One region of the Roseburia sp. 831b genome, then DNA from elsewhere that is predicted to be linked to it. Evidence: predicted binding sites of a transcription regulator. Region 1 holds the regulator's gene; the other holds the start of a gene.
The links. The regulator HrcA, encoded in region 1, represses chaperone genes, less so after heat shock. The targets are predictions, from matches to a motif close to TGTTAGCACTCNNNNNNNNNGAGTGCTAACA.
Positions count from the first base shown of each region.

Region 2: the regulator HrcA is predicted to act here: its motif matches at 6,749-6,779, upstream of groES (co-chaperone GroES).

Region 1 is NZ_CP135162.1:836,974-853,150, forward strand. It holds gene BIV16_RS03710 (efflux RND transporter periplasmic adaptor subunit) at 93-1,646, shown strand; gene BIV16_RS03715 (ABC transporter ATP-binding protein) at 1,664-2,344, shown strand; gene BIV16_RS03720 (ABC transporter permease) at 2,392-3,663, shown strand; gene hrcA (heat-inducible transcriptional repressor HrcA) at 3,969-5,021, shown strand; gene grpE (nucleotide exchange factor GrpE) at 5,037-5,678, shown strand; gene dnaK (molecular chaperone DnaK) at 5,787-7,658, shown strand; gene dnaJ (molecular chaperone DnaJ) at 7,942-9,108, shown strand; gene BIV16_RS03745 (IS1634 family transposase) at 9,331-11,073, opposite strand; gene BIV16_RS03750 (hypothetical protein) at 11,167-11,316, shown strand; gene BIV16_RS03755 (hypothetical protein) at 11,590-12,108, shown strand; gene BIV16_RS03760 (GNAT family N-acetyltransferase) at 12,177-12,617, shown strand; gene BIV16_RS03765 (S-ribosylhomocysteine lyase) at 12,787-13,266, opposite strand; gene BIV16_RS03770 (MATE family efflux transporter) at 13,465-14,820, shown strand; gene BIV16_RS03775 (adaptor protein MecA) at 14,892-15,548, shown strand; gene prmA (50S ribosomal protein L11 methyltransferase) at 15,698-16,177, shown strand, end outside.
Region 2 is NZ_CP135162.1:1,616,393-1,632,569, forward strand. It holds gene BIV16_RS07660 (LysR family transcriptional regulator) at 40-939, opposite strand; gene BIV16_RS07665 (DegV family protein) at 944-1,819, opposite strand; gene BIV16_RS07670 (methylglyoxal synthase) at 1,834-2,304, opposite strand; gene BIV16_RS07675 (NUDIX domain-containing protein) at 2,343-2,873, opposite strand; gene BIV16_RS07680 (methyl-accepting chemotaxis protein) at 2,897-4,372, opposite strand; gene groL (chaperonin GroEL) at 4,603-6,225, opposite strand; gene groES (co-chaperone GroES) at 6,411-6,695, opposite strand; gene BIV16_RS07695 (galactokinase family protein) at 7,084-8,322, opposite strand; gene BIV16_RS07700 (AraC family transcriptional regulator) at 8,573-9,466, shown strand; gene BIV16_RS07705 (Mbeg1-like protein) at 9,463-10,593, opposite strand; gene BIV16_RS07710 (methyl-accepting chemotaxis protein) at 10,768-12,501, opposite strand; gene BIV16_RS07715 (glycosyl hydrolase 53 family protein) at 12,634-16,059, opposite strand.

The DNA.
Region 1 (16,177 bases):
TGATTTGAAAGGTTTCGTTGTCGGAGACCTGTTTTAGATGGACAGGTGTCCGATGATGAAACCAAAAAGAAAGTAAAAATAAGGAGAACAGCATGAAGGGAAATGTAAAATCAAAAAAAACAAAAGTAATTTTGATTGTGGTGGCAGTCATTCTTGTGGTTGTCATTGCGATTAGTTTCGTGGTGTCACGTCTTAAAACAGCAGTGGAGAGCGTGGCAAATACGGTAGAGGTTGAGACAGTGGAAAAAAGAGATTTGTCTGATTCCATTTCTTTGACCGGTACAGCGGCGGGTGCAAGTAAGACAAATATTACATCCAAGGCACAGGCAGAGGTAACAGCAGTGAATGTACAGGTAGGAGACCAGGTAACGGCGGGAGATGTGCTTTGTACCTTTGATTCCGCAGCAATTCAGGAGAACCTTTCCATTACAGAGAAAACACTGACAAACGAATCTGCAGTTACAAAAAATACGGCAAAACAGAATGAAAAGGCATTGAGCGATGCAAAATCAGATCAGCAGGATCAGTTAAATGCAGCAAACACAAAGATTACGCAGGCACAGGAAGATTATGATTCTGCCAATACAAAACTTGCCAACGACAGGAATACATTAGCAGCCAAACAGGCAGATTTAAGTGCAGCAGAAGCTGCAATGAATCAGGCGAACAGCGATGCGGCAGCAGCACCGGACGATACCACAAAGGCAAAAGCAGCAGAGAATGCAGCAACTACATATGAATCCTTAAAGACAGAGGTAAGTGCGCTTCAGTCACAGGTGGATACCGAGAGTGCATCTTTGACAGACTTAGCAAGAGCAGTTGATTCTGCAAAAAGTGATTATGACAGTGTAAAAAAATCAACAGATAAAGCAATTGCATCCGCACAGAATGTTGTAGATATGCAAGGATATCAGGATACCGATTCTGCGACACAAAAAACACAAAAAGATTTACAGAATCAGTTAGATGATTGTCAGATTGTTGCACCATGCGATGGTGTTGTAACGGCTGTAAACGTTTCTGTTGGGGATACCAATACACCGGGAACAACAATCATTACGATTGAAGACACAAGCAGCATGAAAATCAATGCAACGGTAAATGAGAGTGATATTTTAAAAATTCAGGAAGGCATGACTGCAGTTGTAAAGACAAATGCAACCGGTAATGAAGAGATTCCTGGTACTGTCAGCCGTGTAGTCCGCGTGAAAAATCAGTCCACAGCACCTACAACAGACAGCACAGCATCTGCATCCACATCTACAAGTGGAGGTTATGCGGCAGAGGTAACAGTAGGTCCATCCGATCTTTTGGTTGGAATGAGTGCAAAAGTAAAGGTTATCATCGAAGAGCGTAAAAATGTACTTGCAGTTCCATACGATTTGATTCAGACAGATGAGAACGGTAAAAATTATGTGATGCTCGCAGACTATCAGAAAGATGGTTCCGCAGTTGCAAAACGTTGTAATGTAGAAGTTGGAAAAGAAGTCAATTATTATACAGAGATTACAGGCGGAGACTTAAAAGAGGGAGATGCTTTGATTTATGATACTTCCATACAGGAAGGAGCAACGTTTTCTCCTAGCCAGATGTACTCGAATGGAACTACAACCGTAGAGAATGAGACAACGGAGGAAGAACAGTGAGTGAACCAGTAATTCGAATGGAACAAATTATTAAGAGGTATTATATTGGCCAGCCGAATGAACTTCAGATTTTAAACGGGATTGACCTTACAGTAGAAAAAGGTGAGTTTGTTTCGATTGTAGGAGAATCCGGTTCTGGTAAGAGTACGTTGATGAATATTATTGGTGTCCTCGACAGACAGACAGAAGGACGTTATTTTCTGGAAGGAAGGGATGTCAATATGATGCGTGATGAAGAACGAAGTGCAATTCGAAACAGACGAATTGGATTTGTTTTTCAGAATTTTAATCTGCTGCCACGTGCCAATGCATTGAAAAATGTAATGGTACCTCTTATGTATAGCGAAGAGCATATAAAAAATCAAAAAGAAAAAGCAATGGAAATGTTAGAAATGGTTGGAATGCAGGAGCGTGCACTGCATCGTCCAAATGAGCTTTCCGGTGGACAAAAACAGCGTGTTGCCATTGCAAGAGCAATGATTAATGACCCGGCAATTATTCTGGCAGATGAGCCTACTGGAGCGCTCGACTCCAAAACAAGTCATATGGTGATGGATTTATTTCATGAACTTCACGAGAAACAGGGAAAAACGATTGTATTAATTACACATTCTCAGGAACTTGCGGCAGAGACACAGCGTATTGTGACAATCCGTGATGGTAACGTGATATCGGATAATGGGGGTGTGAAAGCGTGATATTTGAAAATATTAAAGAGGCAATTACGAGCATATTTAGTAATAAAATGAGATCAATTCTAACGATGCTTGGAATCATCATCGGTATCAGTGCCGTGATTACCATTACGACGATAGGTAGTTCCATCAAGAGTACACTAAGTTCGACAATGAATTCGCTTGGTGGAAATACAGTTTCTGTTTATGTGGAAGCAAGATATCCGGAGGATGATGCAGACTGGGACACCTGGATTTATCCAGATATGAAAGAGAGTGATTATGTCACACAGGAGATGATTGATGCACTCAAAGAAAAATATCCGGGAGAATTTCAGGGGATTGCAGCCAACAATTACTTTACGGATGGTCAGGTAAGACAGGACAGTAAACGTTATGCAAACGTTAGTGTACAGGGAATGACATCAGAGTATCTTGATTATTTAAAGCTTGAATTATTAGAAGGACGTGGAATTACCGATAAGGACTGTGAAGGAAGAAAGAATGTCTGCGTCATTTCAGACCTTATGCAAAATCAATATTTTGGTGATGAAAATCCGATTGGCCAGGAAATCAGTGTGGATGCAAATGATGGAAATTCCTATGATTTTGTTGTGGTTGGTGTTTTCAAGTATAATTCGGCTCTTTTTGGAAAGATTGACACATCTGTTCCAGAAAAAGACCGTTCTACACCATTGCTGATTCCATATCAGACAACGACAAAACTGCAGGGAAGTGAACAGGTTGGATATGATATGTTTAACTTATTGATTAATTCAACTGCGGACATCGAACAGGCAACCCAGGATGCATCCGATTTCTTGAATCAGTATTATGAGAACAATGAAAACTTTAACATTGTAACGAACAATGCATCATCTAGTCTTGGAATTATTAATGTTGTGATTAATGTTGTAACCGTTGCAATTTCCGGAATCGCAGCAATCTCATTGATTGTTGGTGGTGTCGGTGTTATGAATATCATGCTGGTATCGATTACAGAGCGTACAAGAGAAATTGGTGTTCGTATGGCACTTGGAGCAAAACGAAAAGTGATTCGTATGCAGTTTGTGATTGAGGCGATTGTTCTTTGCCTGATTGGTGGAATGATTGGAATTACACTTGGCATTTTAAATGGATTCCTGTTAGGAAAAGTTGCAGGACTGATTATTCAGTCTGCCTACTCGGAATACTCCCAGTACATTATCATGTCCGTTCATCCATCACTCACCGCAATCTTATTGTCCTTGTTCTTCTCAATGCTCACAGGTGTATTTTTCGGATACTATCCTGCGAACAAGGCATCTAAGATGGAGGTCATTGACGCACTCCGCTACGAATAAAAGCGTGTTGAAGATTTGTTTCGGATAGAACAGATAGAGAAAAAAGAAGGGCGTATGTAGAAAAGATTATTATATAGAAGAAACCGGTGATTTTTGCATAAAAGTTAAAAGCAAAGGTCGCTGGTTTTCTTTTTTAGAAAAAAATCGAAAAAAAAGAAATTTTTTTGAAATGAGTGTTGACAAAGAAATATGATGGTGCTATCTTAAATACAAGGATATTAGCACTCCGCATTAATGAGTGCTAACAAATCTGAAAGCTTGTGAGAAAAAGTACCAAGTTCTAAGAGAAAGACAGGAGCGATGACATGGAAGAGTTCGAATTAGATGATCGAAAAACTAAAATTTTAAATGCAATCATCAAGAACTATATGGAAACTGGTGAGCCGGTTGGTTCTAGAACAATTTCCAAGTATACAGATTTGAATCTAAGTTCTGCAACAATCCGAAATGAGATGGCAGATTTAGAGGAATTAGGATACATTGTTCAGCCACATACTTCGGCAGGACGAATTCCATCGGATAAAGGATATCGTTTCTATGTGGACAATCTGATGGCAGAGAAGAATCAGGAAGTGTCCGACATGAAGGATTTTGTAATCGAACATACCGAGAAGATGGAACAGGTCTTACAGAAAGTTGCAAAAATACTTGCGACAAATACCAACTATGCGACCATGGTATCGGCGCCATCCTATCATAAGAACAAGGTGAAATTCATTCAGTTGTCGAACGTGCAGGATGATCAGATTCTTGCAGTAATCGTAACAGAGGGCAACATCGTAAAGAACAAGATGATTTCTGTTTCAGAGCCAATCGACAATGAGACGATGTTGAAACTGAACATCCTACTGAATTCCAATTTGAATGGTCTTGCATTGCAGGATATCAATCTTGCCACAATCGCAAAACTGAAAGAGCAGGCAGGAATCCATAGCGACATTATCAGTAATGTGTTAGATACCATTGCAGAGACGATGGGAGCAGATGATGACATTCGAATCTATACAAGCGGTGCAACAAACTTTTTCAAGTATCCGGAATTAAGTGATTCGGAGAAAGCAAGTGAACTGATTTCCACATTCGAAGAGAAACAACAGTTAGCAAGCCTTGTGACAGAGAATCTTTTGGATGAGGAGAATACCGGAATACAGGTTTATATCGGAAATGAAAGCCCGATTCAGACCATGAAAGATTGCAGTGTTGTGACAGCAACCTACGAGCTTGGCGAGGGTGTTCGAGGAACGATTGGAATTGTCGGACCGAAGCGAATGGATTATGAAAAAGTAATGGATAATTTAAAAACGCTGAAAAATTCTTTAGATGGAATTTTAGATAAACAAAAGAATGAGTTAGAATAGAAAGGTGGCTGGATGATGGCAGAGAATAAAGAAGAAGTTTTAGAAGAAGTTTTAGAAGATTTAGAAAAAGAAGCAGCAGAATCTGAAGAGACAACAGCGGAAGACACCACTTCTACCGAAGAAGAAACTTCCGAGGAACATACAGAACAGACAGAGGAAGAAAGCGAATCAGACGATTCAGCTTCCGATGAGAAGAAAGGATTTTTCAAAAAGAAAAAGGACAAAAAAGACGAACAGATTGAAGATTTAAACGATCGTTTGAAACGTCAGATGGCAGAATTTGATAACTTTAGAAAACGTTCTGAAAAAGAAAAATCCCAGATGTATGATATGGGTGCTAAAACAGTTGTAGAAAAGATTTTACCAGTTGTTGATAACTTCGAAAGAGGTCTTGCAGCAGTCCCGGAAGAGAATAAAGAAGATGCATTCGTAGCCGGAATGGATAAAATCTACAAACAGATGATGACCGTATTAGAGGAGATTGGAGTAAAACCAATCGAGGCAGTTGGTCAGGAATTTGATCCAAATTTCCATAACGCAGTGATGCATGTGGAAGATGAAGAACTTGGCGAAAATGTAATCGCAGAGGAACTTCAGAAAGGTTATATGTACCGTGATGCAGTTGTAAGACACAGCATGGTAAAAGTGGCAAACTAATTTTATCTGTTGCATAAATAATTCAAACAATAGATAAAATTTAGATAAGAGCAAATGCTCATAAGAACAAGTAAATTAAGTTTCATTTTATAATAGGAGGAAAAGATCATGAGTAAAATCATTGGTATTGACTTAGGAACAACAAACAGTTGTGTAGCTGTTATGGAAGGTGGAAAACCTACCGTTATCGCAAACCAGGAAGGTGCAAGAACAACACCATCTATCGTTGCATTTACAAAAACAGGAGAAAGATTAGTCGGTGAACCTGCAAAACGTCAGGCTGTTACAAACGCTGACAAGACAATCTCTTCTATCAAGAGACATATGGGTGAAGATTACAAGAAAACAATCGATGACAAACAGTATTCTCCACAGCAGATTTCCGCTATGATTCTTCAGAAATTAAAAGCAGATGCAGAAGGATATTTAGGAGAAAAAGTAACAGAAGCTGTTATCACAGTACCTGCTTACTTCAACGATGCTCAGCGTCAGGCAACCAAAGATGCTGGTAAGATTGCAGGTCTTGATGTAAAACGTATCATCAACGAGCCTACAGCAGCAGCATTAGCTTACGGTCTTGACAACGAAAAAGAACAGAAAATCATGGTATATGATTTAGGTGGTGGTACATTCGATGTATCTATTATCGAAATCGGTGACGGTGTTATCGAAGTATTATCTACAAACGGTGATACACACCTTGGTGGTGATGATTTTGATAACAAGATTACACAGTGGATGATTGATGAATTCAAGAAAGCAGAAGGTGTTGACTTATCAACCGATAAGATGGCACTTCAGAGATTAAAAGAAGCAGCAGAGAAAGCAAAGAAAGAGTTATCTTCTGCTACAACTACAAACATCAACTTACCATTCATCACAGCAACAGCTGAGGGACCAAAACATTTCGATATGAACCTCACAAGAGCAAAATTTGATGAATTGACACACGACTTAGTAGAAAGAACAGCTATTCCAGTACAGAAAGCTATGCAGGATGCAGGACTTACAAACGCTGATTTAGGTCAGGTATTATTAGTTGGTGGTTCTACACGTATCCCAGCTGTACAGGATAAAGTAAGACAGTTAACAGGCAAAGAGCCAAGCAAATCCTTAAACCCAGATGAATGTGTAGCACTTGGTGCTTCTATCCAGGGTGGTAAATTAGCAGGAGATGCCGGTGCAGGCGAAATCTTACTTCTTGATGTAACTCCATTATCCTTATCTATCGAGACAATGGGTGGTGTTGCTACAAGATTGATTGAGAGAAATACAACAATTCCTACCAAGAAGAGCCAGATCTTCTCTACAGCAGCAGATAACCAGACAGCCGTTGATATCAACGTTGTACAGGGTGAGAGACAGTTCGCAAGAGATAACAAATCCCTTGGACAGTTCCGTCTGGATGGTATCCCACCAGCACGTCGTGGTGTTCCACAGATTGAAGTTACATTCGATATTGATGCAAACGGTATCGTAAACGTATCTGCAAAAGATCTTGGTACAGGAAAAGAACAGCACATCACAATCACATCCGGAACATCTATGTCTGATGATGAAATCGATAAGGCTGTAAAAGAAGCTGCTGAGTTCGAAGCACAGGATAAGAAGAGAAAAGAAGCAATCGATGCAAGAAACGATGCTGATTCCTTCGTATTCCAGACACAGCAGGCATTAGACCAGGTTGGTGATCAGGTTGACGCAAACGACAAAGCAGAAGTAGAAGCAGACTTAAATGCAGTAAAATCATTCTTAGATGCTCATCAGAATGCAGAAGACATGACAGACGCTGACATCGCTGAGTTAAAAGCAGCTCAGGAGAAATTAACACAGAGCGCTCAGAAAGTATTTGCTAAGATGTACGAACAGGCTCAGGCAGCTCAGGGAGCAGCTGGTGCTGGCCCAGATATGGGTGGTGCTCAGGCAGGTGCTACACAGGCAGATGATGATGTTGTAGATGCAGACTACAAGGAAGTATAGAATTGAGTCATTCTAAAGTCGGCGATGCACCAGAGGGTGCGTCGCCGAAGAATGACTAACAATTCTACAAAGTTTGCAAAGGCAGCAAACTTCTGAGTCATTCTAAAATCGACAACGAACCAGAGGGTGCGTCGCCGAAGAATGACTAACAATTCTACAAAGTTTGCAAAGGCAGCAAACTTTAGAGTTGTTAGATGTATGGATAGAGGGGTTTCCAGGTATGGATGTATCTGGAAACCTTACTGTATTGTAAGATGGATGAGTGATATTAGAGGAAAAAGTTATGGCAGATAAGAGAGATTATTATGAGGTATTAGGCGTTCCAAAGAATGCGACTGAGGCCGAGATTAAGAAGGCGTTCCGTACCACTGCGAAGAAATATCATCCGGATATGCATCCAGGTGATAAGGAGTGTGAGGAGAAGTTTAAAGAGGCGCAGGAAGCTTATGCTGTATTAAGTGATGCAGAAAAGAGAAGACAATACGATCAGTTCGGTCATGCTGCATTTGACGGAAGCGCAGGAGCAGGAGCTGGTGGATTCGATTTCTCCGGCATGGATATGGGAGATATCTTTGGAGATATTTTCGGAGATTTCTTCGGTGGCGGTTCTAGACGTAGAGATAACAGTGGCCCTATGAAAGGTGCAAACCTTCGTACAAGCGTGCGCATTACATTTGAAGAGGCTGTTTTCGGTTGTGAAAAAGAAATCGAAATGGTATTAAAAGATGAGTGTAAGACCTGTCATGGAACAGGTGCTAAACCTGGAACCAATCCAGAAACCTGTACAAAATGTGGTGGTAAAGGTAAAGTTGTCTTTACCCAGCAGTCCTTCCTTGGAACAGTTCAGAATGTGCAGACCTGTCCGGATTGTGGAGGCAAGGGTAAGATTGTACGTGAGAAGTGTCCAGATTGTCGTGGAACAGGTTATATTGCAAGCAAGAAGAAGATTCAGGTATCTATTCCAGCCGGTATTGACAACGGACAGAGTGTCCGTATCCGTGAAAAAGGGGAACCGGGTGTAAATGGCGGACCAAGAGGAGATTTGCTGGTTGAAGTAATTGTATCCAGACATCCAATTTTCCAGCGTCAGGATATGAATATTTTCTCCACAGCACCAATTTCCTACGCGATTGCGGCATTAGGGGGAACAATCCGAATCAACACAGTGGATGGAGATATCTTGTACGATGTAAAACCAGGTACACAGACAGATACCAAGATTCGTTTAAAAGGAAAAGGTGTTCCATCCTTGCGTAATAAAGCTGTACGTGGAGACCATTATGTAACACTTGTTGTTCAGGTACCGACAGGCTTAAATGCGGAGGCAAAAGATTTGCTTCGTCAGTTTGATGAGGCATCCGGCGGTTCTTTGACAAAAGAATCCGGTTCCGGAGAAAAAACAGAGAAAAAGAAAAAAGGCTTCATGGGAAAGATTTTTGATGAATTATAAAACCAGGAAGAGATAGAAAAAAGGACATTTCCTGTCTGATACAGGAGATGTCCTTTTTCGTGTGCACCTTGTGTTATATGTTTCCGTTACAATTTCCTATTGTCCTAAGATCCCATCTTTGACAGTTGAAAAGCAAGAAAACGGTTGTGAAGCCAGTAAAATCAAGGCTTACAGCCGTTTTTTATTTCGTAGCGATATGTGCTATTGTGCTATATTTTTACATTATTGTAAGTTAATTTCTTTTGTCTGCTTGATGATGCTTCGCATCGTAGATTTTTTGATAAATTCATAATCGGTCCGAAACCCGAAAGTTTGGTGTAAAGAATCTGTTATTTCAGTTCGGGTGTAGGATGGAACGTATCCATTAGCAGTATTTAACAGTGTCATTTTCATGGAGCGTAAAGTCTCGATGAGCTGCTCTGTTGTATAGCTGTTTCCTATTTTTTTCTCTAACAGGCGGTAGAGAAGAAGGCTGATATAGCAGGTCATGAAATGTGCCTTAATCCGGTCATCTCTTCTGACATACACAGGCCTTGCTTCGAATTCGGTTTTCATAATTCTGAAGTTCTCTTCAATTTCCCAGCGCTGCTTGTTAATCTTTATGATTTCCTCAATATTTCCCTCCAGATTTGTCATAACCGCATAGAAACCATCGTAAAGTTCTTCTTTTGCTATCTGTTCCTCATCAATCTCATATACGTTCTTTTCTGCAATCTCACCATCGTTTGTTACGGCAGTATTTTTCACAAAACGCATTGGATCATTTTGATTTTTGCCCTTTCGTTTTTTGCAAGGAGAGTTAATAATCATCTCTGCACGCTCGATTTGACGTGACCGGATTCTTTGCTGATAAGCTTTATATTTCGGTGAGTATGTAACGATTAGTGTTTCATCCAAATCTCCAGTAACAACAGGAACTTCTTTGTAATAAATGGAGTTAAAAACTTCTTCATCGGTTTCGTCCAAAGTCCTGATATCTATAAAATCTGTCGAACCAACCTTTCTGAACTGTGTTAGATTCAGGGCGATATCACGGTCTTCCTGCTTCATCTTCTTAAGGGAATGCGTGATGACATAAGCCCGATTCCCGATGCTGTTAAACGCTCGGTTATTTGCACTTCCAAGACCGGCATCTGAACAGAAAATAAATTCACTGCAGTTGAAATCCTGTATGATTTTTTTCTCCAAAGGTTTGAGCGTTGTCTGCTCGTTTTGATTGCCTGGAAAAATATTAAATGCAAGTGGAATGCCATCAGCATCCATAAACAGGCCCATACCAACAATCGGATTTGGGCGGTTCTCTTTGCTTTTTCCATAGTGCTTCAAACCGCTTTCTTCCTCAATCTCAAAGTAATAATTTGTACAGTCATAGTAAAGTATCTTCTGATTTCTTGGATAGATGAAGTTTGAGTTTTTGTATAGTTCACTTTGGATGAAATCTGATTCCTCTGCGATTACAGACAAAGCTCTGTAAACATCCTGAATTTCATACTTTGGCGGCTCCAGCAGAGTTTTACAAAAGTTATAGCTGCTGAGCTTGCTTGAAGGAGAAAGGATCCTTGCGTAAACCAGATCAGTAAGAATCGCATGGAAATCATACTTAAATTTATGGCGTCCTTTAATGGCACGGCAGATGTTATCAAGACGGAGGTGTGTGCATAGCTGTTGAAGGAAGAGATAACCGGCATGAAAAGAACGTTCTTCGTTCATAGGGATGCAGGCAGCCTGAGAAAACTCAACTGTGACTTTCCCTGTGCGCTCATTGTAGAGTTCGGTTTCTTTGGCAGCTTCGCTTTTCGCCCAAGCCATAAGTTTTTCATCATCACCATTGAACTGTTCCAGCAAAACGTTGTATTTTCCGAGCTTTTTATAGATACGAGAAGATGATTTTCCGTCTTCTTTTCGGAATGACTGATAAATGTAAACATCTTTATTGTTTTTACTACCTGTAACTGCAATATACATAACACAAAATCCTTTTTTTCTTTTAAGTATACCACACTATTGCAAACAAGTACATATTAAAACGAAAAATTTGACATAAAAAATGCAGGTTTTATGCGACCTGCGATAACTTTTTTTAATATTCAACTGTCAAACTCCCGTGATGAGGCATCCGGCGGTTCTTTGACAAAAGAATCCGGTTCCGGAGAAAAAACAGAGAAAAAGAAAAAAGGCTTCATGGGAAAGATTTTTGATGAATTATAAAACCAGGAAGAGATAGAAAAAAGGACATTTCCTGTCTGATACAGGAGATGTCCTTTTTCGTGTGCACCTTGTGTTATATGTTTCCGTTACAATTTCCTATTGTCCTAAGATACCAAATGTAGTAAGATGAGTTTAAAATAGAGTGATTATTATCTGGATATTGCGGTAAAATGTGTGAATTACATATTCTTTTTGAAAAATATATAATATTCAGACAAAAGATGCCAGACATGAGCCAGGACAAGCACACAAAAGAAGAAAGGATGAGTCGGAATGGAACAGACGGCCTTTGATAATTGGTGTTTTCAGGAAACGGTTGAGATGGAACACAAAAAACAGATTATAAAAAAAGCATGTGAAGACTTAACCAGACAACAGAAATTGCTTGAACAGGAACGGAAAGATTTTTTAAGAAAAAAAGAGATGGAAGAGCGGAGAATCGAGCAGGAACATCATCTTTTTGAGATGAAGTGGAAGATTCTAGAAGAAGAGATGCGAAAGCTTGCGGACGAAAAATTGCAGATTAAGAAGCAGAGAGCATTTTTTAAACGTGTGGAAGAGTATGAGGAGAGCATGCAGGAAGACAATGCGCAAGAGGACTTTGAAAAAGAAATGTCTAGTCTTATCGGCGATGATATGTTTTTTGTCGGCGTGAAGGATCTTAGCTCGCTAAAGAAACGCTATAAGGATTTGATTAAGATTTACCACCCGGACAATGTGGCGGGAGATACGGAGGCACTGCAGGAAATCAACCGCGAGTATGAAGCATTACAGCAAAGATTCCGGGCGTAATTTCTGGAAAAGCAGGCGACGAGCGCATGGAAAGATTAGAAGAATAAATTTTTAGGTAAGGAATCAGTATGGAGAACAGACTCGTTGATAAGGAACTAAAATTAGTTCGATATTACCCGAATTATAAAACTTCCCTGGCATGGTATCAGGACTTAGATGTATGCAAGCAGGTGGATAACCGGGATACGGTCTATGATTTGGATGTGCTAAAGCGCATGTACAAATATCTGGACAAAAAAGGGGACTTATTTTACATCAAATACAAAAACAGATTATGCGGAGATGTATGCCTGCTACCAGATGGTGAAGTCTGTATTGTGGTTGCAAAGCCATTTCAGAACAGGCACATTGGAAGAAGAGTGATAAATGAAATCATAAAGCTTGCGGGAGAGCAGGGACTTTCAGAATTGCATGCGCAGATTTATTCCTTCAATACCCAATCACAGAAGATGTTTGAAAGTATTGGATTTAGGAAAGTGGAAGAGGAACAATATTGTTTAAAGTTATAGCAAAAAAGAGAATGGAAGAAGCCATTCTCTTTTTTGTGTAATAGGAAATTTCGTTCCTATTACACAAAAATGCTCCGCGAGGATCGCACTGCGGCGGAGTTGAACAGTGTCGCAAATGCGACCCGCCGCAGGCGGAGAATCCTGCAAGCAGGATTCTTATTTAAATCTATTATGCTGGATAAACAAGATGTTTTTCATCAATACCGTACAAGGTATTCTCTAAGTAACGGTTGGCAAGGTAATTTGCCATGCCAAGGTTCATATCAAGGTAATTGCCGCAGTCTTTCGGGCTTGCGCCTGGAACGTCTCCTTTAAAGTCACGGATAAATTCAAACATTTCTGTCATCAGTGGCACGATGTCTTTGGATTCATAATCGCCTGCAAGGAGCAGGTAAAATCCGGTACGGCATCCCATCGGTCCAAAATAAATGGTCTTATCTGCATAGACAGCATGATTTCTTAAAAAAGTAGCAGCAAGATGCTCAATTGTGTGAACCTCTGCTGTATTCATGACCGGCTCATCGTTTGGAGATGTCATACGAAGGTCAAAGGTTGTGATAACCTCGGAACCAACATGGTCTTTTCTGGAAACGTAAATCCCTGGTTCAAGTTTGATATGATCAATGGTAAAGCTTGCAATTTTTTTCATAAAAAGCCTCCTTTGGATAATAAATTTTCTGAATCATCATTCTAAATGAAACATTAAATCATGACGTTAAAATAGTCAAGAAAAAGATGTAGGAAAAAGGGAGAAAAAAGACGGCAATAAAGATTGACAAACGTCGATAAAACGTTTATTTTGAGAGAACAGTAAAAGAAAGTAAAAAGAAAGTGAAAAGGAATGAAGATGGAAAATAAGAGAACACTAACAGAAGGAGAACCAATGAAGTTGATTTTGCTGTTTGCAATCCCAATTTTCTTTGGAAACCTTTTTCAGATTTTATATAGTTTGATTGACACAAAAATTGTAGGAAGTATTTTAGGAGAGAATGCACTTGCTGCAGTTGGTTCGGTATCCACACTTTATAACCTGCTTGCAGGGTTTGTGAACGGACTTACGATGGGATTTTCCGTGCTCACGGCGCGCTACTATGGAAGCAAAGAGGAAGAAGCCTTAAAGAAAAGTGTAGCAAATACCATTTCACTTGGATTCCTTATTACATTACTACTTGTAGTTGGAACACTTGCAGGACTGGGACCGATTCTTCATCTTTTAAATGTTCCCTCTAAGCAGTATGCAATGTCATATGAATATGTGGGTATTTTGATTCTGGGAATGTTTGTCACACTGGGTTATAACATTTGTGCGAACACACTTCGTGCAATCGGAGATTCCCTGACGCCACTTATTTATCTGATTGTTGCTGCTGTGCTGAATGTCGGTCTGGATTATCTTTTTATCTTAGGATTCCAGACAGGGGTAAAAGGTGCTGCGTATGCGACTGTAATTGCGCAGGGAATTTCAGTGGTGCTTTGTCTGGTGCGCATTATTCGTAAATTCCCGATTTTGCATGTAAAGCGCAAAGATTTTAAGATGGAAGCAAGGCAGGTGGCACTTATGATGAAAGGTGGCCTTTCCATGGGACTAATGTCTTGTCTGGTTAATTTTGGAACCTTATCCTTACAGACGGGAATTAATACGCTTGGTACGACCATTATTGTGGCACATACAGCGGCAAGAAAAATTTTTGAAATCTGGTGTCTGCCGATTACTGTAATCGGTTCTGCGATGGCGACTTACTGCGGACAAAATTATGGGGCAGGAAAGTATGACAGGATACGGGATGGATTAAAGGCAGCCTTAACGTTAGGAACCGTATGGAGCGCGCTTGTTGTGCTGATGGCGCATACCATATCAAAGCCACTGATTCATTTTGTGGCAAGTACCACAAACAAGGAAATTATCTATTGGGGTTCAACGTATCTAAAATTTGATATGTCATTCATTGTGATTTGTGCGTTTATCGTGATTTTGCGAAATTCCATGCAGGGATTTGGAGATCATGTGACACCTGTGGTTTCCAGTTTTATTGAACTGGTCGCAAAACTTGCATTTTCTTTCATTTTTGTTGGCATTTTTGACTACTGGGGTATTATCTGGGCAGAGCCGGTTGCCTGGATTCTGATGGTAATTCCGCTTGTTTTGAAAACGTTTCGAAATCGGGAGATATTTCCACAAAAAACGACGTCGAAAAGAAATTGATTGAAACGTTATTTCGAGTTAAAATATAGGTATAGACAATGAGAGAAAACGAAGGATAAGAAGGTGATGGTATGGATATTAAAAGACTTGGCGAGAATTCCGTCCGCTGCGTATTGACTGAGGAAGAGATTCACGGTATGGGATTTGATATTGATGAGATTATAACAGACAGCTCCAAAACGCAGGAGTTCATGCAGGAAGTATTAGAACTGGTGGAGGAAGAGGAGAACATCCGCTTTGAGAAGATTTCACCAATGGTGCAGGCAGAACTTTTGCCAGATCACCAGCTTGCTGTTACCTTTGGTTCAGATAGTGAGGCTGGAATCCGTAGTATCGTAGATACCATCCGTCAGATGATGAATGGAATTTCAATGGAAAAGAAAGCAGCAGAGCAGAAAGAGGATGCCACGCCGGATGCGGGTGACGAAGAATACGAGGAACGCAAAGTCTGCAGTCTGTGCTTTGAAGATTTAAAAGAGGCCATGCTTTTTTGTAAGGGCAGCGTAGGATTAAAATTACCTGAGAGCATGCTATATAAGCTGAAAGAAGAATATGAGCTGATTTTAGACTTCTCCGCATTCACAGAGGAGGAGATAAAATCTTATGCGTTTGTGACAGGAGAATTTGGAAAGAAATATGAATTTGGAGAGGCACGTGTTGCCTATATTCTTGAACACGGAAGCAAGTTGATTGCAGAGGATGCAATTATGACACTTGCAAGTTTGTAAAAAAATCAGATAGCGTCCCTTCATCGTTAGAATATTGGCTGACGGTGAGGGGACGTTTTTATTTTTATAATTTGCAAGCACGCACATTTTGTGGTAGTATGTTTCATGAGTTTGTGCGCCTTGCGCAAAAGTAGAACGGAGGATATGCCATGAAATGGAATAAATATACCATTGAGACAACGACAGCAGCGGAAGATTTTATGAGCTCTATGCTGATGGACTTAGGAATTGAAGGCGTGGAGATTGAGGATAATATCCCATTGTCTAAAGAAGATCAGGCAGATATGTTTATCGACTTTTTGCCGGAACTTCCACCGGACGAGGGAATCAGTCATGTTAGTTTCTATTTAGAGGACCAGGGACAGGATGATACAGAGACTTTGAAAAAAGTAAAAATCGGTCTTGAGAATCTTAGAAAAATCGTGGACGTGGGAAGTGGAGAAATCACATCCGCACAGACAGAAGATTTAGACTGGATTAATAACTGGAAGAAATATTTCAGCTCTTTTTATATCGAGGATATTTTAATCAAACCAACCTGGGAAGAATTAAAAGAGGAAGATAAAGATAAATTCCTGATTGAGATTGACCCTGGAATTTCATTCGGTACCGGAAAACATGAGACAACA
Region 2 (16,177 bases), 780 kb from region 1:
TCTCTGCCTCATTTCCTATTAGTCCTTCTTACCAGTCTGCTACGCTTCCTGCAAATCCTGTTGTAAAAACTGCAGCAACCTGGATGCGGCCGCAGATAATGGGATGCTTTCATTGGTCACAATGCAAAACTGGCGGGGCGGTAATTCCTGTTCAAACTGAAGTTTAAAAAGTTCTCCGTTTGCAATCCCTTCTTTTGCAAAATCTTCTACAACACTTGCAATTCCAAGATTTCTTCTTGCAAACTGAATCAACATTCCACTTGTGGCAAGCTCAAACTCCGGGTTGACACATACACCCTGCGTCTTTAAGAATTCTTCTACATAATTCCTTGTCGAAGTGTTTCCCTCAAGGCACATGACCGGAAGTTCTTCTAATACCCGATAAGAAAGTTCCTTTCCCTTTAGATATTCAAAACTCTTTCCGCCAACAAACACATCCGAAATCGTCCGTACCGGTACCATTTTCAAATGGTTCTTTACCGATAACGGTGTACTTACAATTCCGAAATCAATTTTGCCGTCATTTAGATGCTTGATGGTCTCAGGCGTCGGTGCATTCGTCACCGTCACCTTTATCTTTGGATATTTCTCATGAAAGCGTTCCAGATAGTCCAAAAGATAGAACTGCAATGTCATATCGCTTGCACCGATACAGATTTCACCGGCATCCAGATTCAACATCTCTGTCAGCTTCTTTTCACCGGATTGAATCGTCTCGTATCCTCGCTGCACATAAGAAAACAGCATCTCCCCTTCCTTTGTCAGCCGGACTCCCTTCGAAGTCCGGACAAACAGGGAGCAGCCCAAATCACTTTCTAAGTGCTTCACCGCCTGACTGACTGCAGGCTGCGTGATGGCTAACTCCTCGGCTGCAAGGGTGATGCTTTTTTCTTTTGCTACATAATAGAAAATCTTATAGTATTCTAAATTGATGTCCATTGTCTTATTCTGCTAACTCTGGAATTTTTTTGGAACATGCAATTGCCAGTGCGCCCGGTCCGATATGACAGGAAATACTTAAGGACAATGGATTCATTGTAATCTCCATTCCCGGAAATGCGTCCTGCACTTCCTTCTTGAAATTCTCTGCATCTTCAAGATTGTGTGTATATGCCATCTCTAAATACAGATTCTTTCCTTCCGGATCATGGAAACGGTTTGCAAAGTCATTTTTCATTGCCTCAATCATAATGCTCTTTGCCTGTTTCACTGTTCTTGCCTTTGCAAATGCATCCAGTTTTTCTCCCTGAATCTGTAAAACCGGTTTTAACTTCAACAAAGTTCCAAGTGCTGCTGCTGCCGGTGTGATTCGTCCACCCTTTTTCAGGTAGTACAACGTATCCACCATAATATAGATAGAAGATTCGAACTTTTCTCTCTCCAGAATCTCTTTAATCTCTGCCGCACTCTTTCCAGTCTCTGCAAGATTCTTCGCATCCAAAACGGACTGTCTTTGTGTGACAGAAATTCTTTGGTTGTTGACAACCTGAACTTTTCCATCGTAATCCTGAGACAACATATATGCCGTCTCACAGGAACTGCTTAATCCAGATGACATTGGAATATAAACAATCTCGTCATATTCTTTTAAAATCTCGTCCCACATATCGGTAACGTTTCCAACCAATGGCATTGATGTTGAAATCTCAACACCATCTGTAAGTTTTTCATAGAACTGATCCTGTGTCAGATTGATATCTTCGTATAATGTCTCTCCGTTCAAAAAGAATGGCATCGGTAAAATTTTTACGCCCAACTCTTCTGCCTGTGTCTGTGTGATACCGCTATTGCTATCAGAAACAATTGCTACCTTACTCATGAAATCTGCTCCTCCTATAATGTTTCTGAACGTTCTTTTATATTCTTCTGAAAATTAATTACTTCATGCTCATATTCCTGGCTCATAAGTTCCGACTTAATGATAAAGTCAGCCGTTGCACGGTTGTTTGCGATTGGAATATCATATACCTGAGCAATTCGAAGCAGCGCCTTTACGTCCGGATCATGTGGCTGTGCGGTTAGAGGGTCTGAGAAGAACACAATAAGGTCAATTCTTCCCTCCACAATTTTTGCACCAATCTGCTGGTCGCCCCCCAAAGGACCACTGTTATATCCTCTGACCGGAAGACCTGTCTTATCTGTAATCATTCTTGCTGTTGTGCCTGTTCCACACAAAAAATGATTCTTTAATATCTCTTTATTCTCTTCACACCATGCAATCATCTCTGCCTTTTTCCCATCGTGTGCAATGAGAGCTATATTCTTCTGTTTTCCAATTTTTAATGTGATATAATTATCGCTCATCTGGTCTCTCCTTCTCTTCTGCCAAACTAATACGTGTTTCAATTATACCATACCTTTTTTGTTTCTTCCACTAAAACTTCTTGCTGCAAAAGCATCCGTACAAACTCCGTATCGCGCTCATCCCAGCTTTCCCTTGGCATACTTTTATTGGTCATATAAATCTTCTCCGGCGTCTCCCACACCGAGTGAAAGCCCTTTGCAATTTCGCTCTGTGTCATATGAAGCGGAACCATTTCCGGTTTTACCTCACACAGATAAAAGAAGGTTTTTCGGACAAAAATCTTGGTTTTGTCAAAGATATCACGTCTTTTTTCGATTGTCATTCCAAGTTCCCTGCAGCTTTCCGGTATTATCAGCAGGCCGGTTTCCTCTTGCACTTCTCTTTCCAATGCGACGATGTAATCTTCGTCTGGCTCCACACCGCCTCCCGGAATCTTGTATTCTCCGTCTCCGCTGCATTGCATTGCCATTTTTCCATCTCTAAAAATGACTCCGCGTACGACATTCTTCTCAATTACTTCTGTTAATCCTGCATAATTGCCTGCATCAAAAACTTTCAACACTCTCATGTATCCACCAGCCTTGCAAGGTTTTATTTTTGTGAAACAAGTGCTTTCATCTGTCCTGAAATTTCATGAATCTCATCTAAGGTTCCATTTAATTCTTTTAATGCATTCATACATGTCTCAAATATGGTAAGGCTCTCATCTGCAGATGCAGATACCTCCTCGCTGGATGCAGATAAGTTTGTAATACTGTCTGTAATCTGGGTATTGGATGCTAGGATACCATCCACTTCATCTGTAAGACCTGTCATTGCCTTATGTAATTCTTCTACTTTTTCTTCAATTAAATCAAATTTTTCACCGGTGGAACCTACCATCTCATTCTGCTGGTCAGAAGATTCTGCTGCCTTTTGCATACTTTCGGAAGCTTCTTCTACATCTGTTGTCAGTTTCTCGATAATTTCTGTAATCTTTCCTGCTGACTCCTGTGTCTCCTCTGCCAATTTCCGAATCTCATCTGCTACGACCGCAAAACCTTTTCCTGCTTCTCCTGCACGTGCTGCCTCAATGGAAGCATTCAGTGCTAAGAGGTTTGTCTGGTCTGAAATACTTTTAATGGTTCCGATAATAACCTCAACCTCTTTGATACGGTTATCTAGTTCTTCTGTTGTCGATCTGGTTTCTAAATTAATGCGTGACGTCTCTGTTGCTGTCGTCTTAAGTTCTTCTACAATACCTGCTCCCTCTACAATGGCATCTTTGGAAACCCTAGACGCATCTTTCATGGAGACGGTTTCTTTTTCCATGTTCTCTAGGCTTGTCTGAATGACACTTGTCATCTTCGTCTGCTGTTCAATTGCTTCCGCTGTCACTCTGACGCTCGCAGCAATCTCCTTCACGGAATTATGGCTGTTCTCCATACTCTCTGTCAAAACAGAAGCATTCTCACTTGCAACATCAAATTTTTCTGCCAGTTTCTCGGACAACCCCATAACCTCAGCTGCCACCTTTGCGCCGGCATCCATCTGGTTTTTCACTTCCTGGATATTCTCATCTGTATGTTTCTTATGCATATTTACTATAATACAGGACACAATACCGGCAACAATAATAAAAATGGTCTGTGTCACTACAAGATTTTTAGCTTCATGCACTGTAAACGTAATCTTTACACTATAAATGATACTAAGTACTGATGCCAGTATCATTGTGATTTTAGCAAACAAACGATCCGTGAATAAAACCGACACTAAAATAATCGGATAAGCCAATGCCTGCATTGCGGTATTGGCTGATGAAAAAATTACAATTGCATACGTTAACATCAGGCAGGACCCGCAGATCTTAGGGAAAGCACTCTCGTACTTATATCTTACATAACCGGCCGCAAGTCCTCCTATTATAAGAAATTCAATTACTGTCCTCATAATCAAAGAACCTTTGTTTCCAATATTCGATAAAATCGACATGATATTAATAATTTCTAATACAGACAGTATAATTAATCCTAATACATAAGCAACCCTGTTTTTTTCCTGGTTTTGTTTTATTTGTAAATTCATGCTATACTCCGTCCTTTCGTACTATATATGATATTTCAGTATACTACTATTCTCATTATTTTTCAATAATATTGCATGATTCTACTTCTTTTTTCATTGCATGATTCTACTTCTTTTTTCAAAATTCTTCTATAATGCATTCAACCTTATTTATCATATAGACACAAAAATCGGAGTGACAAGCTTTCGCTGCACTCCGATTTTTATTTTTCATGTTATCTATACTTAGATTACATCATTCCCATTCCTGGATTTCCTGCTGGCATTGCAGGCGCATCTTCTTTGATGTTTGCAACAACAGATTCTGTTGTAAGTAAAGTAGATGCTACCGATGTTGCATTCTGTAATGCGCTTCTTGTAACCTTAACCGGATCAAGGATACCTGCGTCTACCATGTTGACATATTCTTCGGTAGCTGCGTTGAAGCCCATACCTGGCTCAGATTCTTTTACTTTGTTGATGATAACGGCACCCTCTAATCCTGCGTTTGCAGAGATGTAGTACAATGGAGCTTCGAGTGCTTTTAAGATAACCTTAGCACCTGTCTTCTCGTCACCCTCTAAGGTGTCAGCTAATTTTGCAACTTCTTTTGTTGCATGAATGTAAGCAGATCCGCCACCTGCGATAATTCCTTCTTCGACTGCAGCTCTTGTTGCATTCAGAGCATCCTCCATACGAAGTTTCGCTTCCTTCATCTCTGTCTCAGTTGCAGCACCAACACGGATAACGGCAACACCACCTGCTAATTTTGCAAGTCTCTCCTGTAATTTTTCTTTATCAAATTCGCTTGTTGTCTCTTCAATCTGACCACGAATCTGGTTTACTCTTGCCGCAATTGCTGCTTTATCTCCGGCACCGTCTACGATAACGGTGTTCTCTTTCTGAACTTTAACAGATTTTGCACGTCCTAACTGTTCTAAGGTTGTGTCTTTCAACTCAAGACCTAATTCAGAGCTGATAACCTGACCACCTGTTAAAATTGCGATATCCTCTAACATTGCTTTTCTTCTGTCGCCATATCCAGGAGCTTTTACCGCTACGACATTGAATGTACCACGTAATTTGTTTACGATTAAGGTTGTCAAAGCTTCTCCTTCGATATCTTCTGCAATGATTAATAATCTTGCACCAGACTGTACAATCTGCTCTAATAATGGAAGAATCTCCTGAATGTTACTGATCTTCTTATCTGTGATTAAGATATATGGATCATCCAAAACAGCTTCCATCTTATCCATATCTGTGCACATGTATGCGGAAAGGTATCCACGGTCGAACTGCATACCTTCTACAAGGTCAAGTTCTGTCTCCATGGTCTTGCTTTCTTCGATTGTGATAACACCATCGTTAGAAACTTTTTCCATTGCATCTGCAACCATGTTACCAACTTTTTCATCACCTGCAGAGATAGATGCTACTTTTGCAATCTGATCTTTTCCGTTTACTTTTGCAGACATTTTTACGATAGCATCAACTGCTGCATCTGTTGCTTTTTTCATACCACGACGAAGGATGATTGGGTTTGCACCTGCTTCAAGGTTCTTCATACCTTCCTGAATCATTGCCTGTGCTAAAACAGTAGCAGTTGTAGTACCATCACCTGCAACATCGTTTGTCTTTGTTGCAACTTCTTTTACAAGCTGCGCTCCCATGTTCTCGAAAGCATCTTCTAACTCGATTTCTTTTGCGATTGTCACACCATCGTTTGTGATAAGTGGAGCACCGTAAGATTTATCTAAAACAACGTTTCTTCCTTTTGGTCCGATTGTAACTCTGACTGTATTTGCTAATTTATCAACACCAGCTCCTAATGCTGCTCTGGCTTCTGTTCCGTATTTAATTTCCTTTGCCATAATTCATTACCTCTTTCTATATTTTTTTATTTTCACTCATGCACTCATCCTTGGAATGTTATATGCAGCTGCATTTATCATTCCAAGCGCCCACTCGCATTAAAAATGCTCGTGTTCGTCTGCTCGTCAAATTCACAATTTTGTATGCAAGCATCCAATTGTGAACTTTCCTCGCTAGGTTCGTTCTATTCAACGACTGCTAAAATATCGTTCTGCCTTACGATGATATATTCTTCACCATCTAATTTTACTTCTGTTCCGGCATATTTCGAATAAATCACTTTCTGACCTGCTTTTACCTGCATAGTCACTTCTTTTCCATCTACCATTCCGCCAGGACCAACTGCAATAACTTCTGCTTCCTGTGGTTTTTCCTGTGCGCTGCTTGTTAAGATAATTCCGGATTTTGTTGTCTCCTCTGCTTCACACTGTTTTAAAACGACTCTGTCACTTAATGGTACTAACTTCATTTTAATTCCTCCTGTTCCATTATCTTTATTCTATTCAGATTACTTTCTTTGGTTATTAGCACTCATTTCGTTTGAGTGCTAACCGATAGTCATATAATAGTTTTTTACACCCCAATTCGCAACTTGATATATTTCTATATATTTTCATATATGATGTTATTATCTTTGTTTTCCTCTCGTTTTCTCTTGTTTTCTTATTTTCCATTGTTTTCCCTGATTTTATACTTTTTTTACAATTAAGATTCGGGTGTCAAAAGGTTGCTCACAAATTTGCCAGTAAGAAAACTGTAAGCAACCTTTTGACACCCGAATCCAATTCATTGAAACCACAGAAAAAGGAGCCAAATCTGGCTCCTTTTTCTTGTGGGGTATTTCAATCTGCTTTTTATTATGAAATATGTACTGCTCCGGTTGCTCTTAAGTTCATCGGATATACATTTTCTTTTCCAACATATTCTGCAATGTAATCTGCATAATGCTGTGTCTCTTTTTCCGGCACGATGCACATGATAACACCTGCGAATCCACCACCATGTACACGGCACATGCCATCGCCAAGTCTATTTAAGAACAATTCTGTCAAGGCAAGGGTACGTGTAATCTTCTGCTCTTTGCAATCCTGAAGGGAATAACAGTTCTGTAACAGTTCCCAGGAAGAAGTTCCGGACTGTTTCATCAAATCCAGCACCTTCTTGGTATCGTCTGCCTTCATTGCATCTGCTGCTTCTTTGACACGTCTGTTCTCCTCGAAGAAATGCACCGCACGAAGGAATGCACGGTCGTTTTCGATTTCGTTGCAATGTGCCAAAAGTTCCTCTAAGGATGTCTCACATAATAAAGAAACGCCTAATACCTTCGCAGCTTCTTTCATTTCATTTGGAATTGAAGAATATTCATCTCCAAGGTCTGCGTGACCTTTTCCGGTATTTACGATAACAAGCTGGTAACCTGCTTTTGCAAAAGAAAATTCAACTGCTTTGTACTCCGGCTCATTTCCCTTGGAAAAATCGAATAAAACAGGACCACCAACGGCACATGCCATCTGATCCATCATACCGGATGCTTTGTTCCAGAAAACGTTCTCAGCATATTTTCCGGCTTTTGCATAATCAGAAACACTCATCTTGTTGTCGTTAAAGAAGTAGTTTGTCATGGTGCAGACTAACATCTCAAATGATGCGGAGGAGCTGACTCCTGCTGCTGGAATTACAGTTGTAGTTACATAAGCATCAAACCCGCCGACCTGGTATCCCATGTTTTTCAAGCCTTCCATCATACCTGCAACCAAAGATGTGGTTCCCTGTACTTTTTCAATCTCATCAATCTTGGTAAGATCCACTACGATTTTCTGGTCGTATCCTTCACTTGTGATTCGAATCACATCACTTCCGTTCGGGCATGCCGCACCGATGGTATCAAGGTCGATACTAGAAGCGATGACCCATCCTCCGTTATGGTCTGTGTGATTTCCAATCATCTCTGTTCTACCAGGCGCAGAGAAAAATTCCATCTCCTCTTTTTGGTAAATCTCTGTGAAATGTTTTGCAAGATTTTCAAAGCGCTGCTTGCTTTTTGCGCTTTCCCCATAAATTTTTACTAACTGTTCGTCCTGTGGTAATCTCATCATAAATACCTTCCCTTCTTCAATCTTATATGTACAAGGTCCATCCTCCCTTGTAGGATTGCTTCTAAATAAAATATTCACTCGCAAGGGAACTAGCATCTTCTTCCCTTGCAACTTCTATTATACTGCGTTTTTCAAAAAAAACCTTAACTATGTTTTGCAAAACAGGTAATATCTTGCGTTATCAACAAAAATCATGGTATTATATAGGTAATTTATTGTGATTCCAAGTTGTAGACAAAGGAGAAAAAAGATGCAGATTGTGACAAACCAGAACCAGAAAGAATTAAAACAACACGGAAGTGAGGGTTTTCCTTTTCTTGTCAGTTATGAAAGCCTTTCCCGTTACGAATCCGGCTCCTTCCAGTGGCATTGGCATCCTGAAATTGAGATTACTTATATCCACAGTGGACAGATTCACTATCAGGTAAACCAATCCTCCTTTCATCTAAAGGAGGGTGATATTATTTTTGCAAACGCCAATGCGCTCCACACCGGAAGCATGGAAAATCAACAGGACTGCGAATATATCTCCATCACATTTTCTCCTAAGCTGATTTCCGGCTTCTCCCACAGTCTGCTCGAACTCAACTACATTGAACCAATCATTCACAATTTTTCCATGCCAGCTCTTTATATCGACGGCAGTAAAGATTGGCATTCTTCCTTTGCCGCTGTCGTGAAGGATATTATTGCATCAAATGAAAAAAAGGCTCCACTCTATGAATTCGAAATTGTCATCGGATTACAAAAACTCTGGAAACTCCTTTACACCGAGAACTTTTCACATTCCACTTCCAATGCCCCTGCACACGACCAGCTTGCCTACCAGCGCATCCGGGAAATTATTTCCTACATTGAAAGGCATTATGCAGAACCCATCACGCTTCATGACATTGCCACCGAGGTTCACCTGTGCGAAAGCGAATGCAGCCGTCTGTTCAAACGCTATATGAAAGTTCCACTTTTTTCTTTCTTGCAGGATTATCGCATTGAACGAAGTCTGGAATACTTAAAAAATCACGAATCCTTGATTACGATTGCAGAAAAAGTGGGATTTTCTGATTCCAACTATTATTCCAAGGTCTTTAAAAAAAGAAAAGGCTGCAGCCCAAAACATTACCGGAAAATCTACAATGAATGTTAACTGTTTTTCTTCTCATCCATCGTCTCTTTTACCTTTTGTTTTACAACTTCATTTCCAGACTTCCAGAGGAGGCGGACTGCACGTGAAAAAAGCTTTTGCGTATCCTCTGGCAGATTTGAGGTTGCCTTTATAATTTCCTGTATCTTTTTTAGCTTACTGTTGTAAAAATCATCTACGGTATGAACATTTGCCTCCTCAAGCACAGAAAATGCCGTCTCGACAATTTCCTGGCGCTGCTTTTCATTTAACTGCTCTAACCAGTTTTTCATTGTCTTATCGAGCATCAGGCTCTCTGGCGCCACTTCTTTTCCATAGACAAAGTGCTTTCCCAGCACCTCCCAGGACATCGGATCATGCTGTGCCACACCATGTTCCGTACTTTTTACCACCTCATACCGGCTGTCATGCTCTAGTAAAAGTCCGACAATTGAAGACTCCGGTACAATTCTTCGAATCAATGGCTCCATCTTCTGATACTGTGGACTTTCTATTATCTCTTTATGAAAACCAGGCCCATCATTACTGTAAACCGCCACAATATGTCTCTGAATTGCAGGTTCACACATGACCGCCGCAAAAACAGATAAATTGCCACCCTTCGAATGTCCCCCGATTCGAAGCGTACGTGTGTTCTTTTCCATGACATAATTCAGATAATTAACCGCTTTTCGCTGCCCCGGCGTCTCCTCTAAATATCCCATGTTAAAATTTTCACGCCATCCCACAATGGTACTGTCCGTGCCACTGTATGCGACAAAGATACTCTCATCCGGCAGACCGACACAAAGCACCGAGAACTGGGACTGCCGTTTTAAATCGATATCATTGACATACCGCGACAATTTGATATCCGCAAAACGTTTGGTCTGTGCCGCCTTTTTCATGACAAAAGCCGACATCTTCGTCATGGAAACCTTTGCCAAGATATCCTCTTCCCTGTTTTTTTCAAAAAAAAGTTCTGACGCCGCCTTTAAGGTAATGCTTCCCGCTTCCTTTATCCCTGGTACAATCCCGGCAAATTCTACATATACAAGCTGCGACAAAATGAGATTGTCTATCTCATTAAACGAATCCGCCTCAAAGGACAAATCCCCTCTCCACTCCAAATAATCCATGATATTAGCCATAGCTGCCTTCCCCCCTTCTCTTTGTTTCTAATTCTATTTTACACCAATTATATGCGGAAACAAAGCATTGCGCAAAAGAATCTTGCATAGCAATTTTCTACAATCGAAAGAAAAAGAGCCCGCTATTGCAGACTCTTTTCTAAATAAGAAGAAAACTGATGTAATCTTTAATATTTATCTTTCTAATTTGAATTTTCCAACCAGCCCATTCATGGATTCTGCCTCTGCTGATAATTCCTCGCTGGTTGCAGATGATTCTTCTGCTGTTGCAGAATTCGACTGAATAACTTCAGAAATCTGGTTGATACCAGCCTCTGCCTCATCCATCGCCTGTGCCTGGGATGCCGCAATCTCGCTCAGTGTCTTAGAGGAATCAGCTATCTTTCTGACACCTTCTACAACACCTTCAATAGAAGATGCTGCGCTCTCAGCTGCCTTATTTCCCTCCTCAATCTCTTTTAAGGAGCCTTCAATCAACTGACGTGTATCTACTGCAGACTGTGCACTCTGCTCTGCTAATTTTCCAATCTGTTCTGCTACAACCGCAAATCCTTTACCCGCTTCTCCTGCTCTTGCCGCCTCAATTGCAGCGTTCAATGAAAGAAGGTTGGTCTGGCTTGCAATACTCTCAATTTCAGAAATGATGCTCTCAATCTGCTGTGATGTCTCATTGATTGCATTCATGGATTCTACCATGGCTCTCATCTCTGTACGGCTGTCCTCTGCCTCAGAAGCATACTGCTGTGCCTGACGGTAAGATTCTTCTACATGTTCTGCCGTCTTGTTGACACCTTGTGTGATATCAGCAAAAGTTGCCTGTAACTGTTCTACGGAGGCTGCCTGATCGGTAGAGCCTTCTGCCAATGCCTGGGATGCCTGCGCCAGATTTTCTGCACCCGCAGTTACCTGCTGGGATGCTTCCTCAATCTGCTGCAAAGTCTCTGACATCTGTTTTTTCATTTTACGCATTGCCAAAATCAAGGCTTTGAAATCACCGGCATATTTTTCTTCCATGGATGTACCGACTGTGTAATCCCCCTCTGCCATAGCGCCTAATAAATGTCCTGAATCTGTGATAATTGCATTCAGATTGTCTGCCATGTCTTTTACCTGTGTAATCATCTCAGACACTTCATCTTCTGTCTCTGCCTCCGGGAATGGGGAATGTAAATCTCCCTTTGAAAATTCTGCAAAACGATTGGATAATTTCCCCATTGGAATTGCAATTCCATCTGCAATTTTCCTGCCAATTTTCTGTGCTGTAAAATAAGCAATTACTACAACTATGCCAATCAAAGCCACACAAATTCCACTTAAAACAACCAACATTGTACTTAACGAATTACCCCTGCTTACATTTACATTCAGAAGTTCCGACATATCCGCATAAACTTCCTCATAAAGAGGATCCAACTGATCATAAGCCATTTTCTGTGCCTTGATGGATTGCTGTATATCCGTAGATGCACCAAGCTCTAAAATTTCATCATCCAGTGACCAATAGGATTCCAATACGCTTGCAATATCATTGTATAACTTCTCTTCTTCGGAAGTAACAATGGTATCTTTCATATCTTCAAAGTAACCCTCAAACTTCTCTTTCTTGGTATCATGCATATCCTGTGCTTTTTTGATAGCATCTGCATCCTGGTAACCAATAGATGCACGTGTTGCACTTCTCGTATCTGCAAATGTAATCATTGCCTTACCAATGTCACCCTGTGAAAATCCATAATTTTTGAGTGCATAGGAATATCTGTTTGATACTATGAGCAACAATATGATTCCAATAAGCGAACCAATATCTGCCATAAAGATAACCATCTGGAATCCCTTTAGCAGCCTTGGCCTGATTTTCATCTTATTCATACCTTTCATTTTTTTCTCAAGTTTGTCGTCCCTTTTCATTGTTTCCCTCCTCGCTTCCCTGCTTTATCCTGATTACTTTTATTTTAATCCTGCCCGCGATTTGATTCAATAAGGCAACGCCCTTGATTTCGTCAACTTCGTTCTCAATTTCTCCAACTTCAAGAATTTCTTCTAAATTAGCAACGTTTTTCTTGTTTTGACAAAAGCGGCACCAACCATTGTAATGCCAGCAAGAATCAACAGGATACAACCTGCCATGTCTGCATGATCCCCGGTATCGACAGAAGTCTTTGACAAATCGGTCTCACTTACGGTAATGACATAATCAGAAGCATGTGTAAAGGTAAATTCTGCACTTCCATCTGCCCCGATTTTTACGGTCTGCATATATTCTAACGCACCGGTCGTTGGATTGTAGTAATGCAGATTTGCATAATAACCGGCACCTTCCATTCCAAGCGGAATCGTAATCGTTGCTGTTGCTCCAAATTCCCCATCAAAATCAAGAGACACCTGTTTTGTGTATTTTATTCCATCATCCTGAATGGAATCTACCACATCCTTAGCGATATTGCCACTGTCTAACGTCACTCCAAGTGAAATATCTTTTGCATCTGTGATAGTTTTTCCATTTATCTTCCAGACCACACCATTGTCTAATGTAAAGCTTAGTGTAATATCTTTTCCTTTAATAGCATTGAAAACATCAGCCGAAATCGTTTCGTCTGCGGATGTCACTGCAATGGAAATGGTATCTCCCTCGGAAGCTGTCGCAATCTTTTGTTCCACTTTTTCTGTAAATGTCTGCTCCGATGTTGTTGCTGTGTCTGTCACAGTTCCGCTTACCTGATTGTTTGCTCCGGTGTTGCCTGTTGTGTCATCCTTAGCTGTATTGTCTTTTGTGGTGTCGTTTGTTGTGTCATTTTTGGTTGTATCATTTTGGGTTGTATCATCTTTTGTAGTATTGTCTTTTGTGGTATCATCCTTGGTCGTATCGTCTTTACTTGTATCGTCTTTTGCTGTATCGTCCTTGGTTGTGTCGTCCTTATCGGAATCGTCTGTATCTGCATCGTCCGACTTGATTTCGCCACTCTGGTACAGATAGAAATCATCCCAGGAACCCCATGCACCTGCTGCGGCATCTACTTTTGCTCCTACAACAATCGTTGTATTATCTTCCGTCACTTCAATGTCTGTGATAACAGGATTGCTCCAGTTCTGCCAGCTTGTAACAGATGTTTCTTTCGTGTATGTCTTGTCACCGTTTACTGCATACAGTTCAAACGCTGCATCATCTCCGGCATCTCCGCCCTGCACATAGGCTTCTAACGTATAAATACCCTTATTTAATGTAACTTTCTGTTCTGCGGTAAAGGAAACAGCGTCGGAATCCCAGAACTTTAAGCTGTAACTTCCGCTTCTTTTGTTGTTATCTTTGGTACGTGCCACACAATCATCGGAAAGTGTCCACATGCTCATATCGCTGTCCTCAAAGCCACCATTCAATAACAAGTTTTTCTGTTTGATGGTAAGCTGACAGGTTACGTCGTATTCTGTTTCTTCTACGGTCACTTTTCCGGAAATCGTGTAAGTGCCGACTCCGGCTGCCACTGCAGCTTTTAATTCCTCTTCGCTCCAGCTGACTGCTACTTCCTCTGTTGTACCGGTGTTATAGTTGACGGTTGCAGTCTTTGGAAGTGTTACGGTATCTCCTGCTTCTGCCTCAACGTCCGCCGCCGTCACGGAAGTGACTTTTACCGGTGTCTTGGTTCCTGTTTTTACATAATTAAAGATTTTTAAAGATTCCAGCGGATATCCGTTAAAATCAAATAATGCCTGGTTATCTACGGCAGAACCGCCATACCAGAGTCCGGCATCGTCCGGGTCATATTCTGCGGAATAAGAAGATGCCCAGCCGGAACCGTAAGTCTCCCAAAGTGTTTTATTTTCTGCTAAAACAGTTGCGGCATCTGCTGCATCTTTATCATACACCTGAACCGGAATCCATGCCGGTTCCCAGTAAAACATACCGATTCCGGCATCTCCAATATCTGCAACTGCCTGCATCACAGAACGAAGCTCCATTGCCTGTCCCTGAACAGATACTTCATAATCAATGTCAATTCCTGTTTTACCTTCATAAATGGTGTTGGTATGACCATCTCCGTCTTCATAGGTGTAAGCCCAGGAAGTCTCTGCCACCATGACTTTTTTGCCATACGTCTCTGCAATTGCTGATAACACACTCGTTAAATTGCTTGTACTTCCATGCCAGTATGGATAGTAGGAAGATGCAAACACATCATAATCGACACCGTAAGTATCGAGATTTTTTGCATAACCTGCATAACGTCCTGCGGTTTCCGGATTTGCAAAGTGTAGTGCAACCAGAATCTCTTTTCCGGATGCTTTCGCCACCTCTCTGACTGCGCTGCTTCCTGCGTTAAAAAGCTGACTCATATTTGCCCAGTTTGTCTCCCCGCAAATCTGTCCATTTGTCTCATTTCCAATCTGAACCATTCCAACATCCACGCCGGCGTCAAGTAATGTATTTAAACTCTCTTTGGTAAATGTGTTGAGCGCCTCGGTCTTTTCTGTCAAAGCCATATCTGCCCATGCCTTCGGTGCAACCTGTTTTCCTGGATCTGCCCAGAAATCAGAGTAATGGAAGTCAATCAGCACTTTCATTCCGGCATTGGTCGCATACTGTCCCATTGTTACTGCCTTGGCAAGGTCATTATTTCCTCCGCCGTAACCATTTCCGTTTTCACCGTAAGGATTATTCCAGACACGAAGACGGACATAGTTTACGCCGCAGTCTGCCAGTAAATTGAAAAATCCCTGCTCATCTAATTTATTTCCATCAAAGTCATAGTAGGTAACTCCACTTTCAATTTCAGAAAGATAAGAAGAAACATCCACACCCTCGATGAAATCATCACTCATTCCCTTTACTTTCTGCACATAAAGGTCTGATTCTACTGCTGTGTCCCCATCATCGGATGAATCATCCTTTGAAGTATCATCTGTGTTCTCATCCGATGTCTCCACCATTGAAATAGAATCAATATAACCATATCCACCTTCTTCCACAGTCACATAGAATCCGACTTCAAGTTCTGTGTCCTCTGCCACGGTAAAAGTGTCTTCCCCGTAAACCCAGGAATTATAACCTTCCAGTGCATTTCCTTCCCCAAGGTTATCACCTACTTTAAGCTGAACAGTCGCATCTTCTCCCATAAAATCAGAAGATACTTTATAAGTTCCTGCCTGAACGGTAACTTCCTGTGTTAATGTATAAGTACCACCATCGCCCATCCAGAATTTAAAACAGGTATCTCCCTGATTCTCTCCGGTTGTGAGCCATTCATCATCTGCATACGTGTAATAATCAAAGCTGGCATTATCCCAGGTAGACGGCGTCACCGTCCAGATTCCATCATCCCAGAAGGAACCTGTAAATTCTGCATCTTTCAACTCAATTTCTGTTGCATCCCCCGTTGTATCCTCCTGCGCACACTGTGCGGCCATCGACTGACCTACCAGCAAGGATACTGCCATTGCTACACTGGCTGCCCGTTTCCAAACCTTTTTCATCCTTATAACCTTTTCCCTTTCGCCTTTTTCGAACAATGCGATTTTTCTTTCTCTCCCCGCTCGCTTTTACCCTTATGCGCAATTTTTCTTTTATTTGCGCAATCGGTTGTTCTTATAT